Regions from separate parts of the Turicibacter sp. HGF1 genome, predicted to be linked through region 1. Evidence: predicted binding sites of a transcription regulator. Region 1 holds the regulator's gene; each other region holds the start of a gene.
The links. The regulator HrcA, encoded in region 1, represses chaperone genes, less so after heat shock. The targets are predictions, from matches to a motif close to TTTTAGCACTNNNNNNNNNNNAGTGCTAAAA.

Region 1 (8,338 bases):
GTTGTTCTTTTTGTGTACCTAAATCTTTTGCTTTAACATTTACAATCCCATTAGCATCGATATCAAATGTTACTTCGATTTGAGGGATACCACGTGGTGCAGCTGGAATATCTCCTAATTGGAAGCGTCCTAATGTTTTGTTATCTGATGCCATTGGACGTTCACCTTGTAAAACGTGAATATCTACGGCTGGTTGGTTATCTGCAGCTGTTGAGAACACTTGAGATTTAGATGTTGGAATTGTTGTATTACGAGGGATTAAAACCGTCATCACTTGTCCCATTGTCTCGATACCTAAAGATAATGGTGTAACGTCTAATAATAAGATATCTTTAACATCTCCTTGTAACACCCCACCTTGGATAGCAGCTCCCATTGCAACTACTTCGTCTGGGTTAACTCCTTTATTAGGTTCCTTTCCTAATTCATTTTTGATTGCTGTTTGCACGGCAGGAATACGAGTTGATCCACCAACTAATAAAACTTGATCTAAATCATTTGCAGTCATCTTAGCATCTTTTAATGCTTGACGAACTGGTCCCATTGTACGTTCAACAAGAGTTGAAGTCATCGCATCAAATTGAGCACGTGATAAAGTTTTTTCTAAATGTAAAGGTCCTGTTGCATTCATTGAGATGAATGGTAATGAAATTTGGACAGATGTCACTCCTGATAAGTCTTTTTTAGCTTTTTCAGCCGCATCTTTTAAACGTTGCATTGCCATTTTATCTGCTGATAAATCAACACCTGTTTCTGATTTAAATTCTTTTACTAACCAGTCAATAATCACTTGGTCGAAATCATCTCCACCTAAACGATTATCTCCCGCTGTTGATAATACTTCAAATGTTCCATCTGCTAACTCAAGAATTGAAACGTCAAAAGTTCCTCCTCCTAAGTCATATACTAAAATTGTTTGTTCTTTATCTGTTTTATCTAATCCATAAGCTAAAGCTGCTGCTGTTGGTTCATTGATGATACGTTTAACATCAAGACCTGCAATACGTCCTGCATCTTTAGTCGCTTGACGTTCAGCATCATTGAAGTAAGCTGGAACTGTAATAACTGCTTCAGTTACTGGTTCACCTAAGTATGCTTCAGCCGTTGCTTTTAAATTTTGTAAAATAATTGCTGAAATTTCTTGTGGTGTATAAGATTTTCCTTCAATTGTTTCTTTATGGTTTGTTCCCATATGACGTTTAATAGACATGATTGTATTTGGATTTGTAATTGCTTGACGTTTTGCAACATCACCTACTTGACGTTCTTCACCTTTGAATGATACAACTGATGGCGTTGTACGAGCTCCTTCTGGATTAGCGATAACTTTCGCTTCTCCACCTTCCATAACTGCAACACATGAGTTAGTTGTTCCTAAGTCAATACCAATAATTTTACCCATTGAGATTCATCCTCCTATATAACAATTTAGAATTATTCGCTTACTTTTACCATTGAAGGTCGAATAACACGATCTTTTAATTTATAACCTTTTTGAAGTTCTTGTAAAACCATTCCTGATTCTACCCCTTCAACTGCTTCTTGCATCACAGCTTGATGCACAGTTGGATCGAAGGCCACGCCTTCTGCTTTAATGACTTCAACCCCTTCTTGCTTTAATGCCTCAAGTAATTGGGTATGAATCATTTTAAATCCTGTTAAGAATGTTTTTGTATTTTCATCTTCAACCGTACTAGATAAAGCACGCTCAAAGTTATCAATCGCTGGAATAATATTCGTAATCACAGCCTGTGAGCGATATTTCGCTTCACGAACGCGTTCTTCATTCATACGACGTTTAAAGTTTTCAAGTTCAGCTGCATTACGTAACAATTGATCTTTCAGATCTTGAATTTGTTGTTTTAATTCCACTGTTTCATCGATAACTTCTGATTCCGTCTCACACTGGCAATCACCATTTGCTTCTTGGCAACCTGCTTCTTCATTTAATTCTTCTAATTCTTCAACTGGTTGGGTTTCCTTATTCAACCGCCCCACCTCCTATTTATATAAATCAGACATAATTCGTGCGACATGCTCAAGAAGTGGAATGATTTTTCGATACTCCATTCTCGTCGGTCCTAAAACCGCAATCTTCCCAAATTCATGGTCACTAATTTGGTACGGAACCGTGATTAGTGTACAGTTTTCCATCGCTTTTATTTCGTTTTCTTGTCCAATTTTAACCGTCAATTCATGAGTCTCATCATCTGACTCAATAACTTTTACAATCTCATCTGCTTCAATCATACTAAACAAATGATAAGCTTTATCTAAATCATTGAATTCTGGTTGTTTCAAAATATTAGATTTTCCACTTAGAATATAATTGTTTTGAGAGAGCGACTGAGAAAGTAATTGAAGCATTGTATACATAATTTCCTCTTTGTATGTAATGAAATCATGTAATTGATTTTCAAAGCTTTCAGTTAACCTATCATGGATTTCACCCACAAATTCACCGACAAGTAATTCATCGAGCGCTTTAATAATGGTCTCCATTTTTTTAATATCAATATTGTCAGGAATCGTAATTGTCCGACTCTCAACATGCCCTTGGTCTGTAATAAGAACAAAGACAGCTTGTGCATCTGAAATCGGAACAAACTGAATTTTTTTGACTCGACTGTAATCATGAGAGGGACCTAATAAAATTGACGTATAATTCGTTAAACTTGAGAGCAATTTAACCGCTTCTTTAATGGTTGTTTCACGTTCAAATTGTTTTTGATTTAACAATTGTTTAAATATTCCTACTTCTGGTGTTGTCTCCATAGGTTCTTCTTTTACAAGGTAGTCTACGTAATAACGATATCCCTTTTGACTCGGGATCCGACCACTTGACGTATGTGTTTTTTCAAGAAAGCCCAAATCTTCTAAATCTGCCATTTCATTTCGAATCGTAGCAGCTGAAAAATTCAGTTCTTCTTTTTTAGATAAGACGCGCGAACCTACTGGCTGTGCCGTGTGTATGAACTCTTCTACAATTGCCTTTAAAACAAGTATTTGTCGTTCCGTTAGCAATGTAAACACCTCTTTTAGCACTCGTTATCATCAAGTGCTAATACCATTATATATAACCTTATTAGCACTGTCAACTCATTAGTGCTAATTTTTTATTTTTTTCAGAAGTCTAACTTCAGCAACCGTCTACCTTGATTAATATTCTCATTTCATGCTATTTCATACAAAAAAAGACACTCCTAGGAGCGTCTTTTTGAATTATTTATGCGATTCAATTAATGATAATAACGACGCTTTTGGTTGGAATCCAACTGTTTGCTGAACTGCTTGACCGTCTTTAAATAAAATTAATGTTGGAATTGACATCACTTTAAATTGTGACGCAACACCTGGACAATGATCCACGTTTACTTTAACAATTTTAGCAACACCTTGTAATTCAGTCGCTAACTCTTCTAGAACAGGCGCAATCATCTTACATGGTCCGCACCAATCTGCATAAAAATCAACTAAAACTAATCCAGTTGCAATTTCTTGAGCAAAATTTTCTTCTGTTGCATGAATAACTGCCATGTTTATTTCCTCCTCTAATACTTCTTGATAGTCTATCATAAGTATATCATATTACCATGAAATTACAAATAGATTGCACTTTCACCCAAATATTATTTCACATTTTTAGACACCTATCCCCATAACTTTCTAACAATCCCTTTATTTTAAACAGTAAATGGAGCGCCAACATGATCCTTTAACTAATTTAAATATCGGCGTAAAAATTCTTTCGTTCGTGCCTGTTTAGGATTTACAAAGATTTCATCTGGTGTTCCTTCCTCAGCAATCACCCCTCGATCCATAAAAACAACTCGATGACTCACCTCTTTAGCAAATCCCATTTCATGTGTCACCACAATCATCGTTAATCCATCCTCCGCTAATTGTTTCATGACTTTTAAAACGTCACCCACCATTTCGGGATCAAGGGCACTTGTCGGTTCATCAAATAACAATACTTCTGGTTCCATACATAAAGCACGCGCAATGGCTACACGTTGTTTTTGCCCCCCTGATAATTGTGAACTACTTGCATGAGCAAATGATTTCATTCCGACCTTCTCTAAATAAAACATCGCTTTTTCGATCGCCTCTTCTTTTCTTCGTTTCAATACTTTTGTTTGTCCAATGACACAATTATCAAGAACTGTTTTATTTTGAAACAAATTAAAACTTTGAAACACCATCCCGACTTTAGTTCGGTATTGATTAACATTAAGTTCTCCCTTTAAAATATCCTGGCCTCGATATAAGATTTCACCACTATCTGGAATTTCTAATAAATTAAGGCATCGAAGTAGAGTTGATTTCCCACTTCCACTTGATCCAATAATCGTAATAACTTCTCCTTTATCCACATGAAACTCTATGTTTTTTAAAACCTCTAGTTCTCCAAATCGTTTTTCTAAATGATGGATGTTGATCATCGTATTTTCTGCCATACTCTCCTCCTAAAGATTTGCCATTGGAACCGTTTGCGATGATGGAAATGAAGTTTTTTTCACGTTCATTTTCTTTTCAATCCAACCTAAAATTTGTGCTGTAATTGTCGTTAACACTAAATAAATGAGGCACGTAATAAAAAACGTCTCAGAATATAGCATCACACTTCCTGCTACTGATTTAGATTGGAAGAAAACTTCAATCACCCCAATGACATTTAACATTGAACTATCTTTAATATTCACAATAAATTCATTTCCAATAGAAGGAAAGGCGTTTTTAATCGCCTGAGGTAAGATAATGTACATCATCGATTGAAAAGCGGTCATTCCAATACTTCTAGCGGCTTCAAGTTGCCCTTTATCCACTGACTGAATACCTGAACGGATAATTTCTGCCATATAAGCCCCAGTATTAACCGAAATAATCACAATCCCTGCAGTTAATGAACTCCACCCTAGAATAGGACGTAAAGCATGATATAAAAACATCGCTTGCACCATCATTGGAGTCCCTCTAAAAAACCAAACGTAAAGACCTATCAAACAGTGCATCATTTTTTTTAACACTTTTACACTTTTTAAGTCTCTTGGTTCAATTGTAATCGCACGCAATCCCCCTAGAACTAACCCAATAACTAAGCCTAACATCGTTCCTAAAAAAGCTAAAATGAGTGTCATTTTAATTCCATACATGAACAAATCAAAATTTTTAACAAATAAAGAAAATGATTTATTTAAAAAGCCATTTTGAGTGGTTAAGAACATCATAATTATTCACCTGTTGGCGCACTTTCGCGAGATTCTGTCATCCATTCATTTCGAGTCGAATCTGAAATATTATCTAAAGCAGATTGAACTTGATTAAAGAACTCTGTACCACGACTGCCTTCTTTTAATCCAATTGAAACAGATGTATCAATATCAAATCCTTTACCTTCTGCAAAGTGAACAATAGTCAAATCTGGATTAGCTTGAATGACCCCTTCGGCAACGGGTAATTCAGCCGTAATAGCATCTGCTTCATTTGATTGTAAAGAGACCACTAACTCAGGATAAGAAGATTTAGGTGTTAAGTGATTCACCCCTTCAATTTGGTCAATTACCGTATCATAATTAGTATTCATCTGTCCAATCACATTTTTACCACTAAAATCTTGAATAGATGTTGCATGAACTAAATCATCGTCTGCACGAACAATCAGTACCATTTCTGATTCAAAATAAGGTGTCGTAAAATCAATTCCTTGTTCACGTTCCTCATTAGCGGTCATCCCAGCAATAATCGCATCAATTTCTCCCGATTCTAGTGATAATTGCAAACCATCCCACTCTAATTTTTTAATCACTAACTCTTTTTCCATGCTCTTTGCAATTTCATTTGCAATTCTCACATCGTATCCATCACAAAATCCTGCTCCACCAATTGATACACTTGTCTGTGTTGGTGCTGACGTTTGCCAGTTAAACGGAGCATAATTACATTCCATTCCAACCGTAAACGTATCTTTTGAATTACTTGTAGCATTCCCGCTACATCCTGCAAGCAAAATACATCCTGCTAACGTTACAACTAATTTTCTCATATTAAAATCTCCCCTTTGATTAAAATTGATTGTAACAAAAAAAGTCGTGCTATTAACACGACTGAAAAAAAGTCCTCTGTTTAATAGCTCCTCTTCAAAACTGAAGGAGTGTTACAGGTATTTCCTGCAACCCCAAGTGACGTATTTGCCAATACGAAACTTTCGGCGATGATTACCTTTCCAACATTTCCTCACTTGCCAGCTCCCTGTTGTACTCTGATGCAACGCTACCTCTATACGATTTTTTTTGTCCTCTTATAAAATAACATGATTTCCATATAATGTAAACTTTATTTTGAAAAATATATTTTCACAAAAAAATCTATCCCGATTGACTCGAGATAGACAGGACTCCCTTATTTTAATTCAACAACCGTTGCTCCAGTTCCACCTTCACCGGCTCCCCCAAATCTAAAGCTTGCAACGTGTTTATTTTGTTTTAAATATTTATGAACCCCTTGGCGAAGAGCTCCCGTTCCATGACCATGAATAATCGTAATCGTTTGATATCCAGCCAATAAGACATCATCAAAGTATTTATCAAGCATTAACATAGCATCTTCATAGCGTTCTCCTCGTAAATCCAATTGAATTCCGACATGGCTATTACGTTTATGAACCATTTGCCCTTTTTTTGTTTCCTTTTTCTGAACCGATTTACGTAAATATTGAAGATCTTCAGGTTTAATGTTCACTTTCATCATACCCAGTTGAACCATCCATTCTCCATTTTTGGTTTGCTCAATCAGTTCACCTTGACGATTTAAAGATAAAACCATCACTTCATCACCTGGTTTTAACGGCTGTTTATTTTGAGCCTTTTTCTTAAATTGCTCTGCTTGTTTCGCCTCTGCTTTCTTTAATGACGTCAATTTTTCTGTTAACTCATGATCTTTCATTGATAAATCAGCCATTTTTTTCGCTTGACGTAAATCCATCACAATTTGTTCTGCTTCTTCTTTTGCTTGGCGAACACTTTCAAATGCTTCTTTTTTGATATCCTCTAAGACTTTTTCACGTTCTGCCTCAAATTTTGCCAGTTTTTGCTCATATTCTTTTTTCATTTCTTCAACTAATGTATTTTGTTGCTGAAGATGTTGAATCTCCTGATCTAATTGTAATCCACGATCCTCAAGTTTTGTAATTAAATCCGTCATTTCTGTTCGTTCACTTTCAACATATGAACGAGCTTGATTTAAAATGGCCTCTTTTAATCCTAAACGTTTTGAAATCTCAAAGGCATTTGAACGTCCAGGTACTCCAACAAGTAAACGATACGTTGGGGAAAGCGTCTCAACATTAAATTCAACCGATGCATTAATCACATCATCTTGCTCATAAGCATAGGCCTTAAGCTCAGGGTAATGCGACGTCGCAATCGTACGCGCTCCTCGAACCTTAACATAATTTAAAATCGAAATAGCAAGTGATGCGCCTTCTTTCGGATCGGTTCCTGCCCCTAGCTCATCAAATAAAATCAAGCTATTCACTGTTAAACGTTCCATAATTTTAACGATATTTGTCATATGAGATGAGAACGTTGATAAACTTTGTTCAATACTTTGTTCGTCTCCAATATCAGCAAAAACATGATCGAAAATAGCCAATTGTGATGACTCGTGTGCCGGAATTAAAAGACCTGCTTGTGCCATCAACGTTAGTAATCCCACCGTTTTTAACGTAACAGTTTTCCCCCCTGTGTTTGGACCTGTGATTACAATCGTCGTATACTCATCTCCAAGTTCGATGTCATTAGCCACAACAGACTTTTGATCAATTAAGGGATGTCTAGCAGCCACTAAACGGATAATCCCTTTAGTATTTATTTTAGGACGCGTTCCATTAATTAAACGGGCATACTTTCCTTTTGCAAACATGAAGTCAATTTCTCCAAGAAGCTCAACATTTAATGACAGTAAGTCAACAAACTTCTTCACTTCTTCGGTTAATTCACGTAAAATACGTTCAATCTCACGGCGTTCTTCTACATGCCACTCTTGCAACTTATTATTTAAATCCACCACTTCTTTTGGTTCCATAAAATACGTATTTCCTGATGAGGATTGATCATGAATCGTTCCACCAAACGTATTTTTATAATCTGCACGAACTGGAACAACATAACGTTCATTACGAATCGTTACGATTCCATCTGTCAATTTGCTACGACGCTCTGATACGACTTGATTTAGACGTTCTTTAATACGAGATTCGGTGCTTTGAATAGCACGACGAATACTACGTAATTCACCTGATGCACTGTCCATCACATATCCTGTCTCATCGATACAC
Region 2 (8,338 bases), on a different contig from region 1:
ATTACATCGTTTGTATTTACTCCGTTTTATTCATTGGGTGAGTATCACGGGAATTTAATGAGTTTAGTCATCGCAATTGGCCCACGTGTATTACTTGGAGTCATGAGTGCATTGTTATATACTTGGTTTAAGAAACGAAATCATAATGTTGCAGGTAGTGCTGTTACGGCATTGGTCTGTACGATTATGCATAGTGTTTTAGTTTTAGGTATGATTTATTTATTCTTTGGTCCAAGCTATGCAGCGGCTAAAGGGGTAGATGTTTCAGAATTATTTGTGCTTTTAATGGGACTTATCACAACAAATAGTGTGTTAGAAGCAATTTTAGCCACTGTTGTAACGACACCATTAGTTAAGGTATTAGAGCCGATGATGAAGAAGGTGATGTAATTGAGCAAAAAGACGATTGTCTTAGGTGTCACGGGCGGTATTGCAGCATTTAAAAGTGCTCAGATTGCTAGTAATTTATATAAAAAGGGCTATGATGTCCATGTGATTATGACTAAAAATGCAACCGAGTTTATTCAGCCGTTAACATTTGAAACGTTAACTCATAATCGAGTATCAATTGATACGTTCGATCGTAATTTTGAGTATAATGTGAATCATATTTCATTGGCACAACGAGCAGATTTATTTGTAGTGGCTCCAGCATCAGCAAATTGTATTGCTAAGTTTGCTCATGGATTAGCAGATGATATGTTATCAACAACATTTTTAGCAGCGTCTTGTCCTAAATTAATTGCACCTGCAATGAATACGGGAATGTTAACTAATCCTATTACACAACGAAATATCAAGATGTGTAAAGAAGCTGGTATGCAATTTATTGAATCAGGCAGCGGTTATTTGGCTTGCGGTGATATTGGTGCCGGAAGATTAGCTGATGTAGATGATATTATGGATGCTATTGAATGGGCAATCGTTAAAGAAAAGCCACTTGAAGGAGTCAAGGTTGTTGTAACGGCAGGTCCTACACAGGAAGATTTAGACCCGGTTCGGTTTATTACGAATCACTCAAGTGGAAAAATGGGGTATTCAGTAGCCCGCGCAGCTAGAAATTTAGGAGCAAATGTAACGTTAATTTCAGGTCCGGTTAATTTAAGAAAGCCAGTGGGAATTGAAGTTATTAACGTTCGTACGGCAACGGAAATGTTTGAAGTATTCGATTCATTAAAGTCTCAGTATGATATTTTAATTAAATCAGCAGCTGTTTCAGATTACGGTGTTGAATCTGTTGCAAATCAAAAGTTGAAAAAATCTGGTGATCGATTGACTTTAGAATTTGTTATGAATCAAGATATTTTAGCTTATGCTGGTCAACATAAATTACCGCATCAAGTGGTTTGTGGATTCGCAATGGAGACTGAAAATTTAGTCGAGTTTGCGACTAAAAAATTAATAAATAAGAAAGCTGACATGATTGTTGCTAATCAGTTAACAGATGAAGGTGCAGGCTTTAATAAAGATACAAATTTAGTTACATTTATTACGGAATCGAACTGTGAGAAGCTTGATTTAATGAGTAAAGAGGCAGTTGGATATGAGATTTTAAGTCGTCTGATGACGATGTTAATGGAGAAAAGAGGAGAAGTATGTTAGTTGTTATTGACGTAGGAAATACAAACATTACATTAGGTGTGTATAATCAAGATGAGCTAATTGCTAATTTTCGATTAACAACTAAGATGCAAAGAACGTCAGATGAGTTTGGAATTACGATTTTGTCGTTTTTCCGTACGAAGGATATTAACCCTTTATCGATTGAAGCTGTCTTAATTTCTAGTGTTGTGCCGAAGGTTATGCATTCTTTAACTAATGGAATTCGTAAGTATTTTAACTTAGAGCCGATGATTGTAGGTCCTGGCGTGAAAACAGGTATTTCGATTAAAACAGAAAATCCAAAAGAGGTTGGAGCAGACCGAATTGTAGATATCGCAGCCGCTTATCATATTTATGGAGGACCTGCGCTAGTGATTGATTTCGGAACGGCGACAACGTATGATTATGTTAATGAATTTGGAGAATTTGAGTTTGGCGTAACTTCACCTGGAATTGAAATTTGTGCTCAAGCATTATGGACTCAAGCTGCTAAATTACCAGAGATTGAAATCAAAAAGCCTGAGTCAATTGTGTGCCGAAATACAATTACAAGCATGCAAGGTGGACTTGTCTTTGGATATATTGGACAAACTGAATATATTATTAAAAAGGTTAAAGAGCAAGTTGGCAAGGATCTTAAGGTTATTGCAACTGGGGGTCTTGGTCGAATTATTTTTAATGAAACGGATATGATTGATGTTTATGATCCAGATTTAGGATTTAAGGGAATGAAAATCATCTATCAAAAGACAAAACAAAATTAGAGAAATAAAAAGTTAGGAAGATTTTAAATCGTTCTAACTTTTTTCATTTCTCGACAAGTAGCATTTTAATAATTGGAATGCTCAATAAAATTAAGCATATTTATGGAAAGAGTGACTATAATAAATAGGAATTTGGTTTTTATCTATTGCCAATATTTATTAGTATTTGTATAATCAACACAGTAGCACTCTTGCATCTTGAGTGCTAAAACGAGGAGGGAACATTATGTTAAAACCACTGAATAATCATGTTGTACTTGAAGTTGTAGAAGTTGAACTAACAACGGCAAGTGGAATTATTCTTTCAAGAGAAGCTGCAAAGCCAAGTCATTCTGAAGGTGTTATTTTGGCTGTGGGAGAAGGGCGTATTCTTGATAATGGACAACGTTTACCACTTGATGTTATGGTGGGACAACGTGTTATCTATAATGGATTTGGTGGAACTAAGGTCAACCATCAAGGGAAGGATTTAGTGATTGTTTCATCTGAGGATATTTTAGCAATTGTTGAATAATTGATATTAAAATAGTTTAAATATAGGTGATAAGGGAGGAATTTTAATGGCAAAAGAAATTTTATTTGCTGAAGATGCTCGTCGTGCGATGATTCGTGGTGTGGATAAGTTAGCTGATACAGTAAAAGTAACGCTTGGACCTAAAGGAAGAAATGTAATCCTTGAGCAAAAATTTGGAGCACCTCAAATTATTAATGATGGGGTTTCGATTGCAAAGGAAATTGAACTTGAGGATAAGTTTGAAAACATGGGAGCTCGTTTAGTGGCTCAAGTAGCAAGTCGTACGAATGATGTAGCAGGTGATGGGACAACGACGGCTACGGTTTTAGCACAAGCTATGATTCGTGAAGGAAATAAAAATATTGTAGCAGGTGCAAATCCAATGACGATTCGTCGTGGAATGGAACGCGCTGTTAAGGTTGCGGTTGAAGCATTAAAATCGGCTTCTAAACCGATTGAAGGAAAAGAATCGATTGCTAATGTTGCAGCTATTTCTGCAGCTGATGAGGAAATTGGTAAGTTAATTGCAGAAGCAATGGAACGTGTTGGAAATGATGGTGTGATTACATTAGAAGAGTCTAAAGGATTCGAAACAACAATGGATATTGTTGAAGGAATGCAATTTGATCGCGGATATTTATCATCATATATGGTAACTGATACAGATAAAATGGAAGCAATTTTAGATAATCCATATATTTTAGTGACGGATTCAAAAATCTCGACTTTACAAGATATTTTACCAATTCTTGAACAATTAGTTCAAACAGGTCGTCCAATGGTGATTGTGGCAGATGATGTTGAAAATGAAGCGTTGGCAGCTTTAGTTGTAAATAAGTTACGTGGAACATTTAATGTTGTAGCGATTAAAGCTCCTGGATTTGGAGATCGTCGTAAACGTATGCTTGAAGATATTTCAATTTTAACGGGTGCAGAGTTAATCACTGAAGAGCTAGGATTAGAGTTAAAAAATACAACTCTTGATCAATGTGGTCATGCAGGACGTGTTATTGTAACAAAAGATCATACAACGATGGTTGAAGGTGCCGGATCACAAATTGATATTCAAGCTCGTATTGCTCAAATTCGTGCAGAACTTGAAAATACAACGTCTGAATTTGATCGTGAAAAATTACAAGAACGTTTAGCAAAACTTTGCGGTGGAGTTGCGGTTATTAAAGTAGGTGCTGCAACTGAAACAGAATTGAAAGAGCGTAAATTACGTATCGAAGATGCGTTAAATGCAACACGTGCAGCGGTTCAAGAAGGAATTGTTGCTGGTGGTGGAACAGCCTATATGAATATTTATAATGAAGTAGCTCGAATTGATGCTAAAGGTGATGAAGCGACAGGAGTTAAAATTGTTTTAAAGGCATTAGAAGCTCCAGTACGCCAAATTGCTGAAAATGCAGGAATCGATGGATCAGTTATTGTTTATCGATTAAAAGAATTAGAAACTGGATTTGGATATAATGCGGCAACTGATGAGTTTGTGGATATGTTCAAAGCTGGAATTGTTGACCCAACAAAAGTAACACGTTCAGCACTTCAAAATGCGGCAAGTATTTCTGCTTCATTCTTAACAGCAGAAGCTGCAGTTGTTGAAATTGAAAAGCCACAGGCCGCACCTGCAATGCCTGAAATGGGTGGAATGCCATACTAATTATTTAGCTTTATAAAAGAGAGAATCAATTGTTTGATTCTCTCTTTTTGTATAAAGTTAACATGAGGTATAATAAAAGAAAAATACAGGGAGGATCTGAAATGTTGAAAGGAATTGGAACAGATATTGTTGAGATTAATCGTATCAGTTCTTTAAATCATAAAGAAAGATTTGTTAAAAAGTTACTAAGCAATGATGAGTATCAACTATTTTTAAATTTTAAATCTGAGAAAAGACAACATGAGTTTTTAGCCGGACGCTGGGCAGTAAAAGAAGCGTTATATAAGGCTCTTGGAACTTACTGTGATGGCAAATCATATACTGAGTTTAGTATTTTAAATGATGAAAATGGAAAACCATATTTAGATAAGCCTCAGTTAGAAGACATTCATTTGAGTTTAAGTCATTGCGAACAATATGCAGTGGCATTTGTTGTTGTAGAATCAAATTAAAACCAGTTGCCTATCAGTGCAACTGGTTTTAATTATTAGTCATTTCTACTAGAGAAGAGTAGAGCAATATTTATAAGTCCTGCGATTCCAACTAATCCATAAATAACTCTTGAAATAATTGCTGTTTGCCCACCAAATAAGTAAGCAACTAAATCAAATTCAAAAAATCCAATTAGTCCCCAATTTATTGCACCAATAATTGTTAGAACTAATGCAATACGCTGAATAATAGCCATCTTCGATGCTCCTTTCGTTTTGAATATTATTAGTATTTAATTAATATGGTAGTTTTATGTATTAGAAAGCATAAATTAAATATCGAATTCATATTATTTATTGAAATGAACTTAATAAAGAGGTGGATAGCGATGAAGAAATTATGTTTAGTGTTCGCAGTAATGCTTACCGTGCTATTAGCAGGATGCGGAGAAATGTCACAGCAAGACGTCGTAGATAAGTTAACAAGTAATCTCGACGATGCGAAGTCTTATTATGCAACTGGGGTTATGGAAGTTGATAATAATGGACAAATGTATCAATACAACGTAGAAGTGGCTTACCAACAACCAAATTACTACAAAGTAACATTGAAAAATGAAACAACTAACAATGAACAAATCATCTTAAAAAATGACGATGGAGTTTATGTTTTAACACCAGCGTTAAACAAACAATTTAAATTCCAAAGTGATTGGCCATTATCAAGTTCACAAGTGTATTTATATCAATCATTATTATCAGATATCTTAAATGATACTGAAACTTCATTCTTATCTGAAGACGATTGCTATACATTTGAGACAGTAGCTAATTATCATGGAAATCGTGATTTAACAACACAAAAAGTGGTGTTTGATAAAAAATCATTAACACCAACTGAAGTGTATGTGATGGATGCGGAGGGAACACCACGCGTTTCAATGAAATTTACATCATTCAAATTTAATGAGGATTTAGCTGATGGATATTTTGATTGTCAACAAACAATGGAGTATTCTCAAGAAACAATGGGCGAAGGTGTAATTAACACATTAACAGGTGAATTGTATCCTTCATATTTACCAGAGGGAACAACTCTTTCAAATAAACAATCAATTGAAACTGAAATGGGTGAACGTATTATTATGACGTTCGATGGAGATAAAGACTTCACAATGATTCAAGAACCAGCTTCTTATTCAGAAACTGGTAATCTTGAAACAGTGGCAGGAGAGCCTGTTTTAATTAACGGAACAATTGGAGCTTTAAGCGACAATTCAATTACTTGGGTTGATCGTGGAGTAGAGTTTTTCTTAGTTTCTGAAACATTAGAAGAAGATGAATTAGTATCTGTTGCTTCTTCTATGACTAGTTATTTTGAAAAATAAGAGTTAAAAGAAGGACTGCCTAGGCAGTCCTTTTAAATTAATTAAATAAGTTTGAGAGATAGTTAATTAAATCGAATTGAAATAAGTCGTTCTTTTCAATAATTTTACAATTTGGAAAATCAGTTTGCAAGGCTTTAATATAATCATCATCTTTTTCTGATATGACGATTTCACATGTATTGTTAACAGAATGAGATGTCATTTCGGTTGAATAAGAATTAGAATAAATTTGATTTTGCTGATGACTATTTATTTTTAAATCTTTTGAGTGCAGTTGATAGAATATGATGCAAATAAAAAGGATACTACTAATAGATAAGATATAGCCAAGTATCTTTTTAATTGGATATTGATTGTTTTTCATGTTGAATACTCCATTCTGAAAAAAAGCTATATATTATATTAATAAAAAAAACTATGTTTTTCGTGTGTACAAAATGTATTCATTTATGTTAAATTTTAAATAGATTATTTTGTTCACTATTGGAGAGTGTTGAGATGAGTATTAGATATAAAGTATTAGTAGCAGAAGATGAAGTGAAAATTAGAGAGATTTTAGTTGATTTTTTAGGCGATTATTTTGAAGTAATTGAAGCGAAAGATGGGGAGGAAGCTTTACGTTTATTTCATTCACAACAAATTGACTTAGCATTATTAGATTTAATGATGCCAGGAAAAGATGGCTTTTCAGTATTAAAAGAGATTAGATCGGTTTCTAAGGTTCCAATTATGATTTTAACAGCACGTTCAAGTGTTGAAGATCAAGTGAAGGGTTATGATTTAAAAGTTGATGATTATATTACTAAGCCTTTTGAAAATAAAATTTTATTAGCAAAAATTAATCGATTATTGGCTCGTACGAATGAGGAAGATGAAGTAACAACTTATGAGTTAGCTTTTGATGGACTTGTCGTTAATAAGTTATCACGTACAGTACGTATCGATAATGAGTTAATTGATTTTAGACCAAAAGAATTTGATTTACTTGTCTTTTTAATTGAAAATCATCGTATTGCACTAGATCGCGATCGCATTTTAGATGCGGTATGGGGGATTGATTATTTTGGCGATACTCGTGTAGTCGATACACATATTAAAAAAATTCGTAAAAAACTAGGAAATTACGCACGATATATTCATACTGTTTTTGGGGTTGGATATAAGTTTGAGGTGATCTAGTTTTGCGTTTAGCGACTAAAATCTTTTTATTATTATTCGGATTATTTTTTGCGACGATTAGCTTAGATATTGCGGCTCAATATTATTTTTATGATTTTGCTTATCCAAGTTATAAACAAAATCAGATTTATCAGTTGGTTTATGAAATTAAAGAAGATATGCTAAATATTGATTTTTATTCGCCGGAGTTTATTTCATATTTAAATGATGTGAAGGATAATCATTTAGTAGAGTATGATATTTATAGTCCGACGACGACTCAACTGAATTTAGATCGATTAGCTGAGAATGATATTTTCTTTGAATCTTCTAGAGTTGAGAATGTGACGTCATTTCATTATTATACGACGGTAACGTTTAAAGAAGGTCAACAATTGATTTTAAAGTTTACCTATTCATTACAAGTTTTAGGTGAGATGTTAGCCGTTTTTACAAACTATTATATTTTTATTTTTATGATTTTAGCAATTTTAGTTTTAGTATTTGCGATTTGGTTAACCGAGCATATTACAAAGCCATTATTGCATATGAAGCGGGTTACAACGAATATTGCGAATATCGATTTTTCTGAGAAGTGTCAGGTTAGTTCTGATGATGAGTTAAAGGATTTAGCAACAAATATTAATGTGATGAGTGATAATCTTCATAATACGTTAAGTGAGTTAAAGGCAGCTAATGAAAGACTAAAGGATGATATTGCAAGAGAACGTGAATTTGAGCAGATGCGATCTAATTTCTTTGCGACGATTTCACATGAATTAAAGACGCCGTTGACGATTATTAAGGGGATTGCGAAT
Region 3 (8,338 bases), on a different contig from region 1:
AGGTGCTCGATACATCTAAGACATAAAATATTTTAGAAATATAGTCTATTATTTCATTAATTGACAAACATTATTTGTAAATGCCACTGGATCTTCAATCGATAATCCTTCAATTAATAAAGCTTGGTTATATAAAACATCTGTATATAAATCAAACTTTTTGCGATCTTGTTCATAAGCCGTTTGCAATGATTTAAACACTTCATGATTTACGTTAACTTCTAAAACTTTATCCGCTTTGACTTGCTGAGCATTTGGCATGGCATTTAATACTTTTTCCATTTCAATTGATAACTCTCCTTCATTTGCTAAGCAAACCGGATGAGTTTTTAAACGACGAGAAGCACGAACTGATTTTACTTTTCCTTTTAAACTTGTCGCCATGTTTTCAAAGATTGACGCAAATTCTTTTGTTGCTTCTTCGTCTGCTTGATCCGTATCTAAGTCTAAGTCGGCACTCGACACTGATTTGAAATCTTTTTCGCTATAAGTCATTAGCATCTTGATAGCAAATTCATCAATGTCCTCTGTAAAGAATAAGATTTCATATCCTTTATCAAGCACGGCTTCTGTTTGAGGTAATTTTTTAATACGCTCAATTGACTCTCCAACGGCATAATAAATATGTTTTTGATCTTCTGGCATGCGAGATACATATTCTTCTAATGTGACTAATTTATCTTCATGTGATGATTTAAACATTAATAAATCTTGTAAGACATCTTTATTTGCTCCAAAATCACTGTATACACCGAATTTTAATTGACGACCGAATGACTCATAGAATGTTTCATATTTTTCTCGGTCATTTTTAATCATTTTTTCTAATTCGTTTTTGATTTTTGTTTTAATATTTTTCGCAATTAATTTCAATTGACGGTCATGTTGCAAGATTTCACGTGAAATGTTGAGTGATAAATCCTCTGAATCGACGATTCCTTTTACAAAACTAAAGTAGTCTGGTAAAAGGTCAGCACATTTATTCATAATTAGTACACCGCTAGAATACAACTCTAATCCTTTTTCATATTCTGCTGTATAGAAATCATATGGCATTTTTTCAGGAATATATAAGATTGCATTATAACTTACATTTCCATCTACACTTAAATGAACATGTGCTAATGGTTTGTCATATCCAAAATGTTTTTCTGTGTAGAAATTCTCATAATCTTCATCACTTAATTCACGTTTATTTTTCTTCCAAATTGGAACCATACTGTTAACTGTTTGCTCTTCGGTTACTTGTTCATACTCATCTTCACTACCTTCTTTTAACTGTGAAGACACAATATCCATTTTAATTGGATAACGAATAAAATCTGAATATTTTTTGATAATTGATTTTAATTTATATTGTTGTAAGTATTCATCGTAATTTTCATCTTCATTATTTTCTTTTAAATGTAAGATAATATCTGTTCCGACTGTCGCTTTTTCACATGGTTCAATGGTATATCCATCTGCTCCACAAGATTCCCATTTGTAAGCTTGATCAGAATCAATTGATTTTGAAATCACAGTTACTTTATCAGCGACTAAGAAGGCAGAATAGAATCCAACTCCGAATTGTCCGATAATATCATGTCCATCTTCTAATTCAGTCTCTTTTTTAAATTGTAATGATCCACTTTTTGCAATGACCCCTAAGTGATCATCTAATTGTGCTTCTGTCATCCCGATTCCCGTATCGGAAATCGTAATTGTACGGTTTGTCTCATCAGCCGTTACTTTAATATAATAGTCCTCTTGATTAAAGCTTAAATTCGAATCTGTCAAGGCTTTATAATATAGCTTGTCAATGGCATCACTTGCATTTGAAATCAACTCACGTAAGAAAATTTCTCGATGGGTATAAATAGAATTAATCATTAAATCTAATAATCGTTTTGATTCGGCTTTAAACTGTTTCAATTCAATCGCTCCTCTGTTTTTACTTTATTAGCACTCTTAATAAACGAGTGCTAATTTGTATAATTCTTATATATCATATCTAAAAATGCCTGTCAACTATCTTCAAAGATTCAATATCAACTTTTTGCTTTTTTGATATTGAATCTATCATTTTATGATGTTTGTGAGGGTTATTTCTTAGCAAAAAAACTCCCTCATTGCCATTGTTTCCCCACGCTTATTGTGATAGGATTATCGCTATAAAAGGAGGCTTTATTAATGAAAAAAAGAAGGATTTATTTTTTTATGGTGGTGTTAACCATTGGACTCGGACTAGCTTCTAGAAAATTCATTTTCGTTTTTCCCGATTCAATTGCGCCATATATTGGAGATACATTATGGGCAATGATGGTCTATTTTGGTTTTCAATTTTTACACCCTAATGGAACACTGATCAAAAGTCTCCTTCTCGCCTTCATCTTTTCTTATTTGATTGAATTCAGTCAATTGTACCAAGCCGATTGGATTAATCAAATAAGAGCATCCACACTTGGTGGTTTAGTTTTAGGCTATGGTTTTTTGATTCAAGATTTAGTAAGCTATGCCATTGGTATTTTAATTGGATTTTGTTTAGATTATCATCTATATTACTAAAAATAGCAGGGATAAAGCCCCTGCTATTTTTCATTCCCCAAGACCACTTTCTTCATATTTCTCTGCAAAACCACTCAATAATTTATTCAGTGGTTTTTTCAAGAAGATAGCCACTAAAATGGCCGCACTAATAAAAATCAATAAAATCACGATATCTTTCGTTAATACGGTTTGGACAACCCCTCCAATGGCTTCCCGTGCCATTGAAATCGAATACGTAAATGGTAAAAATGGATTAATCATTTGGAAGAACTTCGGCGTTAATTGAATTGGGAAGGTTCCACCAGAACCCGCCACTTGTAGAACTAATAAAATAATGGATGCAACTTTCCCAACATTACCTAAGACTGAAACGAGTGAGTAAACAATAAAGGTGAAAGTCACGGCTATAAAGAGTAAACTTACAATAAATAAACCAGAATTCATACAATAAATTTTTAAGATATATAAGTCTCCTAATGCTATAATCAACGCTTGAACAAGAGAAATGCTAACAAACAATAAGAATTTACCGAAATATTCCTCAATTGGATTATAATCTCCTTTTGCCTTGACAGATAACATTGAAACGAGTAACGTCATTCCTACCCAAATGGCTAAAACACTATAAAACGGCGTCATAGCTGTTCCGTAATTATGCATTGGAAACACTGTTTCCTCTACAAGTTCCACTGGGTTTGATAGGAAATCTTCACGTTCTTGTACGGCCGATTGAAGTAGTTCTAATACATCTTTTAGCTCTTGACTGTTATTAATATCCGTTACCTTACCTGCTAACTCAGCAATAATATTTTCTGCTTGAGGTAATTTTTCATTCACATATTGAATCGCTTCAATTCCTGTATCTGCTCCTTCATAAGCAACATTTAATAATTCACTAACTTGAGGTAATTTAGCTTCTGCATCTTTTAAAACGGTTAAAACATTTTGAGAGGTTTTATAAGCTTCATCTAAAATTGAATTCAAAGGAGCTGCAACTTTATCATCAAAATGATTAACTAAATCACTTGAAATGGTTTGAACATCTTGTAAAACCGTTTGAACTTTACTTAAAAGCGTTAAATCAGGTTCTCCACTATTCACAACCTCATCAAATAATGTCTGTAAAAAATTAGAGATATTTACAAGCTCTGTTTTTATTCCATTTAATTGTTCAATAATTCCTGTCAATGGCTTTCCAAATGAAATTTTATTAAAAGATTCTAGTAATTTAACTAAAGATTCGACTAGGTTTTCTCCACTATTCACTTTTGTAATTAAATTTTGAATCATCGTTGGTGCTTCTGCAGAACCTGATTCAATTGCTTGTTTAAGTCCATCGACATACTTCATCATTTCTGCTGTGATATCAGTCACGAGTTGAACATCAGCTTTCACTGTTGGAAATAAATCATTAATACTTCCTTGTGAGGTTGAAATAAACGTTTCAATACTACTTGTTAACGTCTGTGCAGAGGTTAACGTTTCTTGAATTTTTGGTAAGTCGCTTTGAATTTGAGATATTAAATCTTTCAATTTCAATCCCCCATCATTGGCTTTTGCGACAGTTTCATTAATCAAACCAAATTTTGTTGTTAATTCATTTAAACTGTTTGCTACAGAAGCTAATTTGGGAAGTAGCGTATCTTGAATTTCAAGACCAAGACTTTTCCCTGTTTCTAATAAGACACTACTTACTGTTTTGATGACCGTTTCATTTACACTTTCTTGAACACCTGTTGCCCCTTTACTTGTTAACTTAGGTGCAATTGCATTAATTTTTTCATTTACTCGGTAGATAATCTGACCTTTATGAACATCATTTGTAACTAAAGAGGTAAGATCATTTGAAAAACTACCTGGAATGGTTAACGTTGCATAGTATGTTCCCTCATCCAGTGCCTTTTCAGCTTCTTCTTCACTTACAAATTGCCATCCCATGAGATCATTTTTTTTCAATTCTTCAATAACTTGGTCTCCGATATTAACTGCTTCTCCATTTAGTATCGTTCCCTCATCATTATTTACCACTCCAATTTTAATTTGGCTTGTGGCTTCTTGAGAATATGGATCCCAAGAGGCTTTAATATTAAACCAAGCATAAAGTGATGGTAAAATACACAGTGCTAAAATGACAACGAAAGCAGCATAATTTGTGAAGATACGCTTTAAATCCTCAATATAAATTTTAAAAATATTTTTTAACATAACTTTTCTCTTCTTTCTACTCGTCTTTCTTTTCCTTCAAACAGTGTTCACAGACACCGTAAAATAATGTCTCTTTTAAATTTAAAGTAAAATGTTTCTTCCTAGCTAAAGAAACAACGGCAACATCTAATGCTTCACACTCCGTATCAAAAATAGTACCACACACACCACATTTTAAATGATATATATTTTGTTTAGAGCAAACTTGCTTAACATAGCGATAACAGGCCATCTTACTTTTTCCCTCGACATACTTTCGTATAACACCTTTTTCTATTAATATATTCAAATATCGATAAATCGTTGATTTTCCAATTTTATCGCCCTTCTTACTAAAGTGGTTCATGATATCCTCTGCCGTTATATGTCGATCAGAATTATTAGCGAGATACCCTAATATTTGACTTCTTTGCCTTGTTTTATATCCTTTTGTAAAATTCATTATACACCTCTCCAAAATAGAAATTGGGACTCAGTTTCAAATTCTACTATTCCAGATGTCGAATGTCAACGAAATTTGTAAATCCAGTTCCAAAAATACTAGAGTTTTGGCTTATTTTTAGGATGCCTTTCCTTGTTCTTTTAATACTTTTTCATTCTGATTTTTTTTACAATCATTTCTATTTGGTTGACAATTTATCATTTGGGCATTATAGGATGTTTTAAGATAAAAAATGACAATGAAGAGAAATAGTAAAGGTTTCATTTTAATCATAGAGAGTTTCCGTAGGGTGAGTGTAAATATTAAAACAATATGGAACACCTCTCTGAGCTAAACACCGAAAAAATCAGTTCGATTTTAGGTAGACTATTTTGAATCCCTTGCCCCCGTTATCGTGCTATAGCAAATTTTATTTGTCGTACTTGATGAGGTTGGCCTCGTGAGATACTAAAAACTCCCGTCCTCTAGTAAATGAGCTAGAGACGGGAGTTTTTTTATTGTTCTTTTATATGTTATGCGCGCCAAAAGAGCCTAAATGAAACCGTGCGCTTCCGCAACTAATAGGAAGAACAATGAATTTAAAATCTAAACTATATACGATTTCTTATCCTATGTGTCATCATACTCACAGTTTGCCAAAATCAAACTTCAGAGGACGTGGTTGTGATTGGTTATGATAATAACTTTGTTCCCATTGAATTTATAAATCAAAAAATAACTAGATTTGATATCCACTTGATTCACCCACTAAAACAACAGGGATTATGCCAATTCATTGTTTCTCATGATATGACTTTGGCAACTAGATTTTCGGATTCAATTCTCACATTAGAAGATAGTAATTTCAAAATAAAAAGCTTTGAGGTAGATTAAGCATTAGGAAATGATTTATAATAAAAAAGATAATAAAGAGGTGAAAAAAATGAAAAATATTGTCTACCCAGACTATAACAATAGTATTATGAATACCATTTCTACGATTTTAACTCATTATGGTATTGAATCTAACTACTCAACGATTGAAGACTTATCTAACTCCTTAAACAAACCTCATCAAAACGTTGTCTTAATGGTTTTTGATGGAATGGGAATTGATATGTTAAATCAAAATTTAAAAGCAGATGATTTTATAAACCAAAACATCATAAAAGAATTAACCTCTGTGTTTCCTTCTACGACAACAGCTGCAATGACGGCTTACTACAGTGGAAAATCACCAAATGAACACGGATGGCTTGGCTGGTCTTTATACTTTAAAGAATACGGACGTTTTATTGATACCTTCATTAATACGGATAGCTATAGTGGTGAAAAAATTGACGCTCCACATGCTGGTCACACTTGTATGCCGTATGAACATATTCTTGATAAAATTGAACAAACGACGAACCAACGCATTAAAACTTACATGATAGAACCTGCTTATATTGCGTATCAAGGTAAAAACACAAAAATAGGCGTTGAATCAGCAAAAGAAGTCTTTACAGAGTTAAAAAAACTTTGCGATGCACCTCATGATAAATTTATCTTTGTTTACTGGCCAGATCCAGATAAAACAATGCACTCAACAGGATGCTACTCAAACGAAACAAAAGAAAAAATAAAAGAAATTAATGATTTATTTAAACAAATCGTAGAAACAACATCTAATACCTTATTTATTGCATCAGCTGATCATGGATTAATTGATGTTGAACCGACCATTTATTTAAATGAATACGAAGAATTAGATGAGTGCTTTATCATGCCACCTTCAATTGAAAAACGTGCCGTTTCATTTTTCATTAAGCCTGAAATGAAGCAAGCATTTGAAGAGCGTTTTAACCGATTATTTGGAGAAGAATTCATCCTATTAAGCAAACAAGAAGTCCTGAATCAACAACTATTTGGACAAGGACTATCACACCGAAAAACAACTGATTTCCTCGGAGATTACCTTGCATGTGCAACCGGTAAAAAAGTACTTGGCTATTTAGCTATGACTACCAAACGATTCGACTTTGGAGCTACTCATGCCGGATTAACAAAAGAAGAAATGATGGTTCCTTTAATCATCATTGAATCATAAAAAAAGAGCCAATGGCTCTTTTTTTATGTCTTTATTTAACCTATATTGTTGAATTTTTAGAAGTAACGACAGTGCCTTTATAAAAGGAGTAATCGGTATAAAATGAAGATATCATCACCTATAATACTTATTCGAATGAATGATTTAAATTTCTGATTTTAATGGAAAACGTATTAAACTAATAGGAATTCGTCAAGCATTCATGACAGAAACTGAAAATTCAGAGATATGCTTCACTTCTAAATAGCAAATCCAACACCAGAGTCTTCTTTTTCATAATAAGCTCAATTTGACTTCAAATTTCCATCCCGTATTTATCTTATAATAAATCTGAGGCTTCTCCTGACTATCAAGGAAGAATCTTGCATCTTGATGCGATTGTGATTTTTCAAAGCGTTATTGTAGTTATGATTAGAAACATGAAATCAGATATCATGGCTACTCTATTTCTGAGTAAAATCAATCCGATTATATTTTATCCGTTTGACAGTTCATCCTCACTAATTATTGGGATGATCAATGTTGCTTTCTAAAACAATAAAAAGTAAAAGAATCCTTTCAATTTTTATTTTGTGATAGGCTCAAAACCATTCAAAAATAAGCCAAGATAATATACTATACTGTAACTGAATTACAAAATGAAAGGATGTTCTAAATCATGAATACAAATACTAGATGCTCAGGATGTAATCCTACGCCAATGACACCTGCTATGCCACCAATGGGGCCATACGAAACATGTTGCCAGGTGGTAGAACCAACTACAGTTTGCCCTTATCAACAACATCACTATCATCGTGTTGATCATATCAAACCAGTTGTGATTCGAAATATTCATCATCATCATACGCAACATAACTATGTAACTGCACCGAGTCAAACAACCGAAGCTTATTATTATGATGAATACCTTGCTACACCTCAACCTGTTGCAACTCCTATCATGCAACAACCATTCTTACAACAAAACCAAACGCAAGTCGTCCAACAAACCATTGCACCTACTCAAGTGGTACAACAATCAATTGTTCCCTATCCAACCCAAACAACCGGAACAATGTCTGCAGGGCAAGGAACAGTTACGTCTCAAAATT
Region 4 (8,338 bases), on a different contig from region 1:
TTATGCAAGACTCCCTCTAAACTTTTAATGTAAAACCACTTTAAAATCATTTAATTTATTCATTATGATCGCCCCTTAATTATTCAAAATAACCATCATTTACCCATTATACACACTTTACTAAAATATGGAAGATGTTAATTCAAACATTTTCATTATTTTTAAAATCACATAGATTAAACAAAAAAAAGAGGTCTCAGAAGACCTCTTTTAACCATCATTTCTATTTTATTGTTCTAACATAATATCTTGAGTTTCTACAACGACCTCTGCTGTTTCAACTTCGTCATTTTCTACTAATGGCGTGACTTCCTCAATCAATTGTGAAGACATTGGCACCGTATTAACAAAAGCGCACACTTTTTGAATTAGAAAACCAAGTCCCCCTAGACAACTTGCGTAAAAAGCATATGGTGTGACATTTGCCATATAATAATTCACAACATCTGATAAACTATCAGATATCACAAATCCCTGCTCCACAATTGAAGCCACATAAGCATAACAAGCATACACTTGATAAGCTCCAAATCCAAGCATAATAATCGCTAATAAATATAAGACAACTGACACCTTCGAAACTTTTTTAATATTTTTCATTGTATAAAACTCCTTCTTATATTTTTGCTACCCCTTAAGACTCTATTCTATATAAGTCCAGATAAGTTTTTCACACTTGTAAAAATTTTAACTGGACTATAGTGACGCCTAAGTGTCAAAAAGACTTCAGTACTAATACTGAGACTCATTTATAATAGTGAAATACATTTCTGTTTGTATATATATAACGAACTATTTTTTAGTATACGTGATAACCCTTAAATTTATCTTAAAGTTTAAATAATGAAAAAACTCATAAAATCAATTTGATTTCATGAGTTTTTTGAATTTATTTTTCGAATTTTAAAACAATTTCTCCATCTTGTACATCAACAACCACCGTTGTATCCATTTCAATCTGACCTGCGATTAAAGCACGTGCTAATTTTGTTTCAATCGTACGTTGAATGAATCGTTTTAATGGACGTGCTCCGTACACAGAGTCAAATCCAGCACTTGCAACATACTCATGAGCAGCATCCGTTAACACGACATGAATTCGTTGCTCTGTTAAACGGGCATTTAACTGTGCAATAAATTTATCCACGATTTGATAAATAATAGATGATGATAATGGATTAAATGTAATGATTTCATCAATTCGGTTTAATAATTCTGGTTTAAAGTATTCACGTAAAACGTCAAGCACTTGTTCTTGAGCCTGTTCAAAGTCAGGATTTTCAAGCAAGATATGTGATCCAATATTTGATGTCATAATAATGATTGTATTTTTAAAGTCAACTGTTCGTCCTTGTGAGTCTGTAATACGTCCATCGTCAAGGATTTGAAGAAGAATATTGAAGACATCTGGATGTGCTTTTTCAATTTCATCAAGTAAAACAATTGAATAAGGTTTACGACGAACTGCTTCCGTTAATTGTCCACCTTCTTCATAACCAACATAACCTGGAGGAGCTCCGACTAAACGAGAGACAGCATGTTTTTCCATGTATTCACTCATATCAATTCGCACAATATGCTCTTCACTATCAAATAAGAATTCAGCTAAAGCTTTTGCAATCTCAGTTTTACCAACCCCAGTAGGTCCAAGGAATAAGAATGAACCGATTGGACGATGTGGATCTTTGATTCCGGCACGCGCACGAATAATGGCATCTCCTACTAAATCAATCGCCGCATCTTGTCCCATAACACGACGTCTTAAATCCTCTTTTAAATTTAATAATTTTTCACGTTCTCCTTGCACAAGTTTCGCAACTGGAATACCTGTCCAACGAGAAATAATTTCACCAATCTCTTCTTCTGTGACATTTTCACGAAGTAATCGATTTTCTTTTCCAGCCTCATCTTGTTGCATGGCTTCTACTTCAGCAATTTGTTTTTCAAGTCCTGGAATTTTACCATATTGTAATTCCGCTGCTTTTTCATATTCACCACGAGCTTGAGCATCTTCTAATTGACGGCGAGCAAGTTCAAGTTCTTTTTTCAAATCGGCAACCCCATGAATCGCTTGTTTTTCTTTTTCCCATTGTAATTTTAAAACATTTAATTCATCTTTTAAGTCCGCTAATTCTTTTTGAAGGGTATGAAGACGTTGTTTACTGAATTCGTCTGTTTCTTTTTTTAACGCTGCTTCTTCAATTTCTAACTGCATGACACGACGGTTAATGCGATCAAGTTCTTCTGGTAATGAGTCAATCTCAGTACGAATTGTTGCACAAGCCTCATCAATTAAATCAATTGCTTTATCTGGTAAAAAGCGGTCAGTTATGTAACGATCTGATAGCGTAGCGGCTGCTACAATAGCACGGTCTGAAATACTCACACGATGATGTACTTCAAAACGATCTTTTAATCCACGTAAAATCGAAACAGTATCTTCAACCGTTGGTTCATTAACTTGAACTTTTTGGAATCGGCGTTCAAGTGCCGGATCTTTTTCGATGTATTCACGATATTCTTTTAATGTTGTCGCCCCAATGCAGTGTAATTCACCACGAGCAAGTAATGGTTTTAATAAATTTCCTGCATCCATTGCTCCATCTGTACGACCTGCACCGACAATGGTATGAATTTCATCAATAAATAAAATGATACGTCCATCGCTATTTTTCACTTCATTTAAGACAGCTTTTAAACGTTCCTCAAACTCACCACGGTACTTAGCTCCCGCTACTAAGGCAGCTAAATCAAGTTCAAAAATCACTTTATCTTTTAAACTTTCGGGAACATCTTGGCGAACAATACGTTGAGCAAGACCTTCGACAATTGCTGTTTTCCCAACCCCAGGTTCACCAATTAAAACTGGGTTATTTTTAGTTTTACGAGAAAGAATACGAATCGCACGACGAATTTCTTCATCACGTCCAATAACCGGATCAATTTTTCCTGATTTCACATCTTCAACTAAATCGCGTCCGTATTTTTCTAACACTTCATAAGTTGCTTCTGGATTTTGTGTCATCACTCGTGAATTCCCCCTTATCTGTGAAATAACTTCTTTTAATTGTTTTTCATTTAAATTATATTTTTTAATGAGCTGTTTCATCTCATAATCTTTCGATTCAAGCATTGCTAGTAACACATGTTCAACTGATAAATAATCATCTTTCCATGCACGAGCATAATCATCTGCTTTTAAAAGAGCGCGATTCAAATCAGCTGATACATACGGTTCGGCTGAACTTCCTGTTACACTTGGTTTTTTATTTAAAATCTGTTTTAAATCTTTTACAATCTCTTGAACGGGATACCCTAGCTTCACAAATACACGTGAGGCTAACCCTTCAGAATCTTGTAATAAAGAACTTAGTAAATGCGCTGTATCAATCTCTTGGTGGTTTAATGAAGTTGCAAGAGACTGAGCATTAACTAAACCCTGTTGTAACTTTTCAGTCATTTTATTAATATTCATAATTCTTCACTCCATTCTTCATAGTCATTATATGCTGACATCATTATCATATCACAACTTTAGCACTCGTTCAATAAGAGTGCTAATAATTTTATGCGTTATGTTTAGGAATTTATGTATACTAAAGGATAAAACTTCATAATTTAGGAAAAGTGGCTGATGATGAAACCTACTGTCGTTTTGAAATTCGATTAATCTATGCTATTATATTAACTAAGCCGGAGGTGTTAAAATGGAGAACAAAAAATTAATCGTAACAGATTTGGATGGGACTGCTTTACAAAGCTGGGAATCACTCGATCCTAAAACAAAAGAAGCTTTAATGAAAGCTAAAGAAGAAGGTCATATCGTTGTCATTGCAACAGGACGACCAGCTCGTGCTTCATTACATTTTTATAAAGAATTAGGTCTCGATACACCTATTATTAACTTTAATGGAGCATATATACATCATCCTGAAGATGATTCATTTGAAGATATCTTAGCTCAAATTCCAACAGAAGTTATTATTACATTATTCGATTCAGAATTACAAAATTACATCGTCAATGCATTTTGTGAATACAAAGATCACTTATATGTTTTACATCAAGGTGATACAATCCGTGATTGGTTCCATATTGACACCTGTACGTCAGTTAAATTTGGACCATTTAAAGAAACATTAGATGAGCATCCAAATGGCTTCTTACTTGAAACGAAAAAAGGAATGGCAGAAGAAGTCATGGCCTTTTTACGTGAACATTACTCTGATATCATTACATGCCGTAACTGGGACGGAGACAATGATAATATTATCGAAGTCTTTAAATCAGATACGAATAAAGCAACAGCAATTGAAAAACTAGCAAAATATTATAATATTGAGCCAAAAGATATCATCGCCTTTGGAGATGGAGATAACGATATTGAAATGTTAATGTATGCCGGAGTTGGGGTTGCCATGGACAATGCCATTGACAAATTAAAAGAAGCAGCCAATACCACAACCAAATCAAACAAAGAGAGTGGTGTTGCTCACTATTTAGAACAATACATCTTAACAAAATAACAAAAAAAGCATTCTCAATTTTGATGAGAATGCTTTTTTATTATGGCATCTATCTAGTTTTAATATTTTATTCAAGCAAAAATGAAATTAAAGATTGCTTCTCGCTAGTATTATGGTAAAATATTCAAAAATAAAAAATCTTGGGGGGATATCACGTGGCATTGATTAAACATGAAATACCTATTTTAGAATATGATAACGATCCACAAGCAGTGCTCATGCCAACTCATGAAAAATTAAATTTAAAATTACCCAAAAAAGCAGTCTTTGCCTTCTTAGGTCGTCATATTGATAATTATGCTAATCAAAACAATTGTAAAATTGTGGGGAATTTTGAATCAGCAACTAAAGTTTATCCGATTTATATCACTCATTATAAAGGGCATGACATTTGTTTATGTCAGGCCCCCGTTGGTTCCGCTCCATCGACTCAAATCCTAGATTGGTTGATTAGCTATGGAGTTAAAGAGGTTATTTCTGCAGGATCATGTGGTGCCCTGACTGATATCAAAGAAAATATTTTTTTAGTTCCTACTAAAGCATTACGAGATGAAGGAACTTCCTATCATTATTTACCACCCTCTAGATATGTAGATTTAAATCAAATAGCATTAAAAGCCATTGAATTAACCTTAACTGAACAAAACTATTCCTATATCGAATGTTTGACCTGGACAACAGACGGTTTCTTTAGAGAAACCAAGCGTAAAGTTGAGTACCGAAAAAAAGAGGGATGCTCCGTAGTGGAAATGGAATGTTCTGCTTTAGCTGCCTGTTCACAATTTAGAAACATCATCTTTGGACAACTTTTATTTACGGCTGATACCTTAGCTGATATTGATCATTACGATGAAAGAGGTTGGGGTAGCGATTCATTTGAAATAGCTCTTACTTTATGTTTAGAAGCCGTGATAAAGATAAAATAATGGGGCTTGACACTCACAATCAATTTGCCATACTATACCATAATCTATCATCATTTTTGGCGACTCAAACCAAATATAAAAAATCCCTCCAACGAAATAGTCGTCAGAGGGATTTTAAATTTCATTATTTTACAACAATATTGACTAATTTTCCTGGTACCGCGATTACTTTCACGATTTCTTTTCCAGAAATGAAGTTTTGAACATTTTCGTTTGCCATTGCTACTTCTTGCATTTCTTCTTTAGAAATCGTAGCCGGCACTTCGATACGTCCACGTAATTTACCGTTAACTTGCGCGATAATTGTAATCGTATCAGAAACTAATTTTGCTTCGTCATAGGTTGGCCATGCTTCATATGTCATTGTCTCTTCATGTCCTAAAACTGACCAGATTTCTTCTGTCATATGAGGAGCGATTGGATTTAATAATTTGACGAATCCTTCTACATATTCACGAGGAATGCTTGTTGCTTTATATGATTCGTTAATGAAGATCATCATTTGAGCGATAGCCGTATTGAAGCTTAATTTTTCATAATCTTCTGTGACTTTCTTAACTGTTTCATTGTAAACTTTATCTAATTTACCATCATTTTCAGCCACTACTTTTTCAGCTAATGTGTGCTCAGGAGTCACAAATAAACGCCAAACTCGATCTAAGAATCGACGGCTTCCATCTAACCCTTCTGTTGACCAGGCAATCGCAGCATCAAGTGGTCCCATGAACATTTCATATAAACGTAATGTATCTGCACCATGTGATTCTACGATATCATCTGGGTTTACAACGTTTCCTTTAGATTTAGACATTTTTTCATTATTTTCACCTAAAATCATTCCTTGGTTGAATAAACGTTGGAATGGTTCTTTCGTTTCAACAATTCCTAAATCGTATAATACTTTGTGCCAGAAACGTGCGTATAATAAGTGTAAAACGGCATGCTCTGCTCCACCAATGTATAAATCAACTGGTAACCATTCTTTTAATAATTGTTTTGCTTCTTCTGTATTTAATCCCACATAGTCATTTTCTTGTTTTAAGATATATCCGATGTAGTACCAGCAGCTTCCTGCCCATTGTGGCATAGTATTTGTTTCACGACGACCTTTAACTCCGTCTTCACGTACAACTTCTAACCATTCTTTCGCATTTGCAAGTGGAGATTCTCCAGTTCCAGATGGTTTAATGTTATCCATAACCGGTAACTCGAGTGGTAATTGGTCTGCCTCTAAAACTGACATTGTTCCATCTTCCCACATAATAACTGGGAATGGTTCTCCCCAATAACGTTGACGAGAGAATAACCAGTCACGTAATTTATAGTTAACTTTACGAGATCCTTTTTGATTTTCTTCTAACCAATTAATAACAGCAGCTTTTGCATCTGTATTGTTCATTCCATTGATAAAGTCAGAATTAATGTGTGCAGCATCTCCTGTGAAGGCACCTTCTGTCATATCACCTTCTAAAACAGCTTTCATTGGTAAATCATATTTTTTAGCAAATTCAAAATCACGTTCATCATGTGCAGGGACCGCCATAACAGCTCCTGTACCGTAGCTTGCTAATACGTAATCTCCAATCCAGATTGGAACTAAATCTCCTGTGATTGGGTGAATCGCATAAGCACCTGTTGCAACACCTGATTTTTCTTTATTTAATTCTGTACGCTCTAAATCTGATTTTGCTTTAGATGCTTCTTGGTACGCTTCAACTGATGCACGGCACTCATCGCTTGTAATCACTGATACTAATGGATGTTCTGGTGCTAATACCACATAAGTCACACCAAATACTGTATCCGGGCGAGTTGTAAATACATCGAATGATTCTTCGTGACCCTCAATTTTAAAGTTAATTAAAGCCCCTTCACTTTTCCCGATCCAGTTGCGTTGCATATCTTTAATGCTTTCAGTCCAATCAAGACCATCTAAATCTTCAAGTAAACGCTCAGCGTAGTGTGTAATTTTAAGAACCCATTGTTTCATAGGCTTTTTGATGACTGGATGCTCTCCACGTTCAGACACCATTTTACCATCGACATTTAAAACTTCTTCATTTGCTAAAACAGTTCCTAACCCTTCACACCAGTTAACTTCGATATCTTTAATCTCAGCTAATCCCATATTATATAATTGAGTAAAAATCCATTGTGTCCATTTGTAGTATTTTGGATCTGTTGTATTTAACTCTTTATCCCAATCATATGAGAAGCCTAATGATTGAATTTGGTTACGGAATGTATTGATATTGATATCTGTAAATTCACGAGGATCATTTCCTGTGTTTAATGCATATTGCTCAGCAGGTAAACCGAATGCATCCCATCCCATTGGATGTAAAACGCGGTATCCTTGCATACGTTTCATACGAGATACGATATCAGTCGCTGTATATCCTTCAGGGTGACCAACATGTAACCCTGCTCCTGATGGATATGGGAACATATCTAATGCATAAAATTTAGGTTTTGACTTGTCTTCAGACGTTTTGAATGTCTTATTTTCAAGCCAATAGTTTTGCCACTTTTTCTCGATTTGTTTGTGTTCAAATGCCATGACGAATTCCTCCTGTGGGCTCATCCGTTGAAAAAAGATTCTCTTCTTTAAAGACTTTCTCCAGTTTTTGAGCAAATTTTTATTGTAGTCTAAATTTGACTTTTTAAAAGCAAATTCAGATGAACGATAACCTGTTCAATGCATAACTTATAATCCCAATTATTAGAAATAACTCCTAATAATTTGTGTCTATTACTTTTTTTATACCTTAATAAAGGAAAGGTCTTCATTTTAAGGCATAAAAAAAAGTACCCTGAAAGTTCTAAGGACGTCATAAACGCGGTACCACCTTAGTTGTAAGACAAAAAACCAGTCTTACCTCTCCA

Region 2: the regulator HrcA is predicted to act here: its motif matches at 2,547-2,577, upstream of HMPREF9402_RS00570 (co-chaperone GroES).
Region 3: the regulator HrcA is predicted to act here: its motif matches at 1,940-1,970, upstream of htpG (molecular chaperone HtpG).
Region 4: the regulator HrcA is predicted to act here: its motif matches at 3,533-3,563, upstream of clpB (ATP-dependent chaperone ClpB).

Annotation. Positions count from the first base shown of each region.
Region 1 is NZ_AEXQ01000113.1:11,875-20,212, forward strand. It holds gene dnaK (molecular chaperone DnaK) at 1-1,402, opposite strand, end outside; gene grpE (nucleotide exchange factor GrpE) at 1,435-1,989, opposite strand; gene hrcA (heat-inducible transcriptional repressor HrcA) at 2,002-3,024, opposite strand; gene trxA (thioredoxin) at 3,223-3,537, opposite strand; gene HMPREF9402_RS11105 (amino acid ABC transporter ATP-binding protein) at 3,720-4,460, opposite strand; gene HMPREF9402_RS11110 (amino acid ABC transporter permease) at 4,470-5,231, opposite strand; gene HMPREF9402_RS11115 (transporter substrate-binding domain-containing protein) at 5,234-6,046, opposite strand; lysine riboswitch at 6,123-6,290, opposite strand; gene HMPREF9402_RS11120 (endonuclease MutS2) at 6,403-8,338, opposite strand, start outside.
Region 2 is NZ_AEXQ01000007.1:20,840-29,177, reverse strand. It holds gene HMPREF9402_RS00585 (ECF transporter S component) at 1-390, shown strand, start outside; gene coaBC (bifunctional phosphopantothenoylcysteine decarboxylase/phosphopantothenate--cysteine ligase CoaBC) at 391-1,602, shown strand; gene HMPREF9402_RS00575 (type III pantothenate kinase) at 1,596-2,366, shown strand; gene HMPREF9402_RS00570 (co-chaperone GroES) at 2,593-2,880, shown strand; gene groL (chaperonin GroEL) at 2,927-4,543, shown strand; gene acpS (holo-ACP synthase) at 4,645-4,995, shown strand; gene HMPREF9402_RS00555 (DUF378 domain-containing protein) at 5,031-5,231, opposite strand; gene HMPREF9402_RS00550 (LolA family protein) at 5,364-6,362, shown strand; gene HMPREF9402_RS00545 (hypothetical protein) at 6,400-6,726, opposite strand; gene HMPREF9402_RS00540 (response regulator transcription factor) at 6,861-7,541, shown strand; gene HMPREF9402_RS00535 (sensor histidine kinase) at 7,544-8,338, shown strand, end outside.
Region 3 is NZ_AEXQ01000109.1:4,786-13,123, reverse strand. It holds gene htpG (molecular chaperone HtpG) at 49-1,914, opposite strand; gene HMPREF9402_RS10755 (ribosomal maturation YjgA family protein) at 2,173-2,547, shown strand; gene HMPREF9402_RS10750 (YhgE/Pip domain-containing protein) at 2,578-4,734, opposite strand; gene HMPREF9402_RS10745 (Fur family transcriptional regulator) at 4,751-5,176, opposite strand; gene HMPREF9402_RS10735 (alkaline phosphatase family protein) at 6,099-7,244, shown strand; gene HMPREF9402_RS10730 (hypothetical protein) at 7,903-8,338, shown strand, end outside.
Region 4 is NZ_AEXQ01000060.1:36,219-44,556, forward strand. It holds gene HMPREF9402_RS05775 (hypothetical protein) at 229-600, opposite strand; gene clpB (ATP-dependent chaperone ClpB) at 890-3,475, opposite strand; gene HMPREF9402_RS05785 (Cof-type HAD-IIB family hydrolase) at 3,708-4,526, shown strand; gene HMPREF9402_RS05790 (nucleoside phosphorylase) at 4,682-5,452, shown strand; gene leuS (leucine--tRNA ligase) at 5,577-8,012, opposite strand; T-box leader at 8,274-8,338, opposite strand, start outside.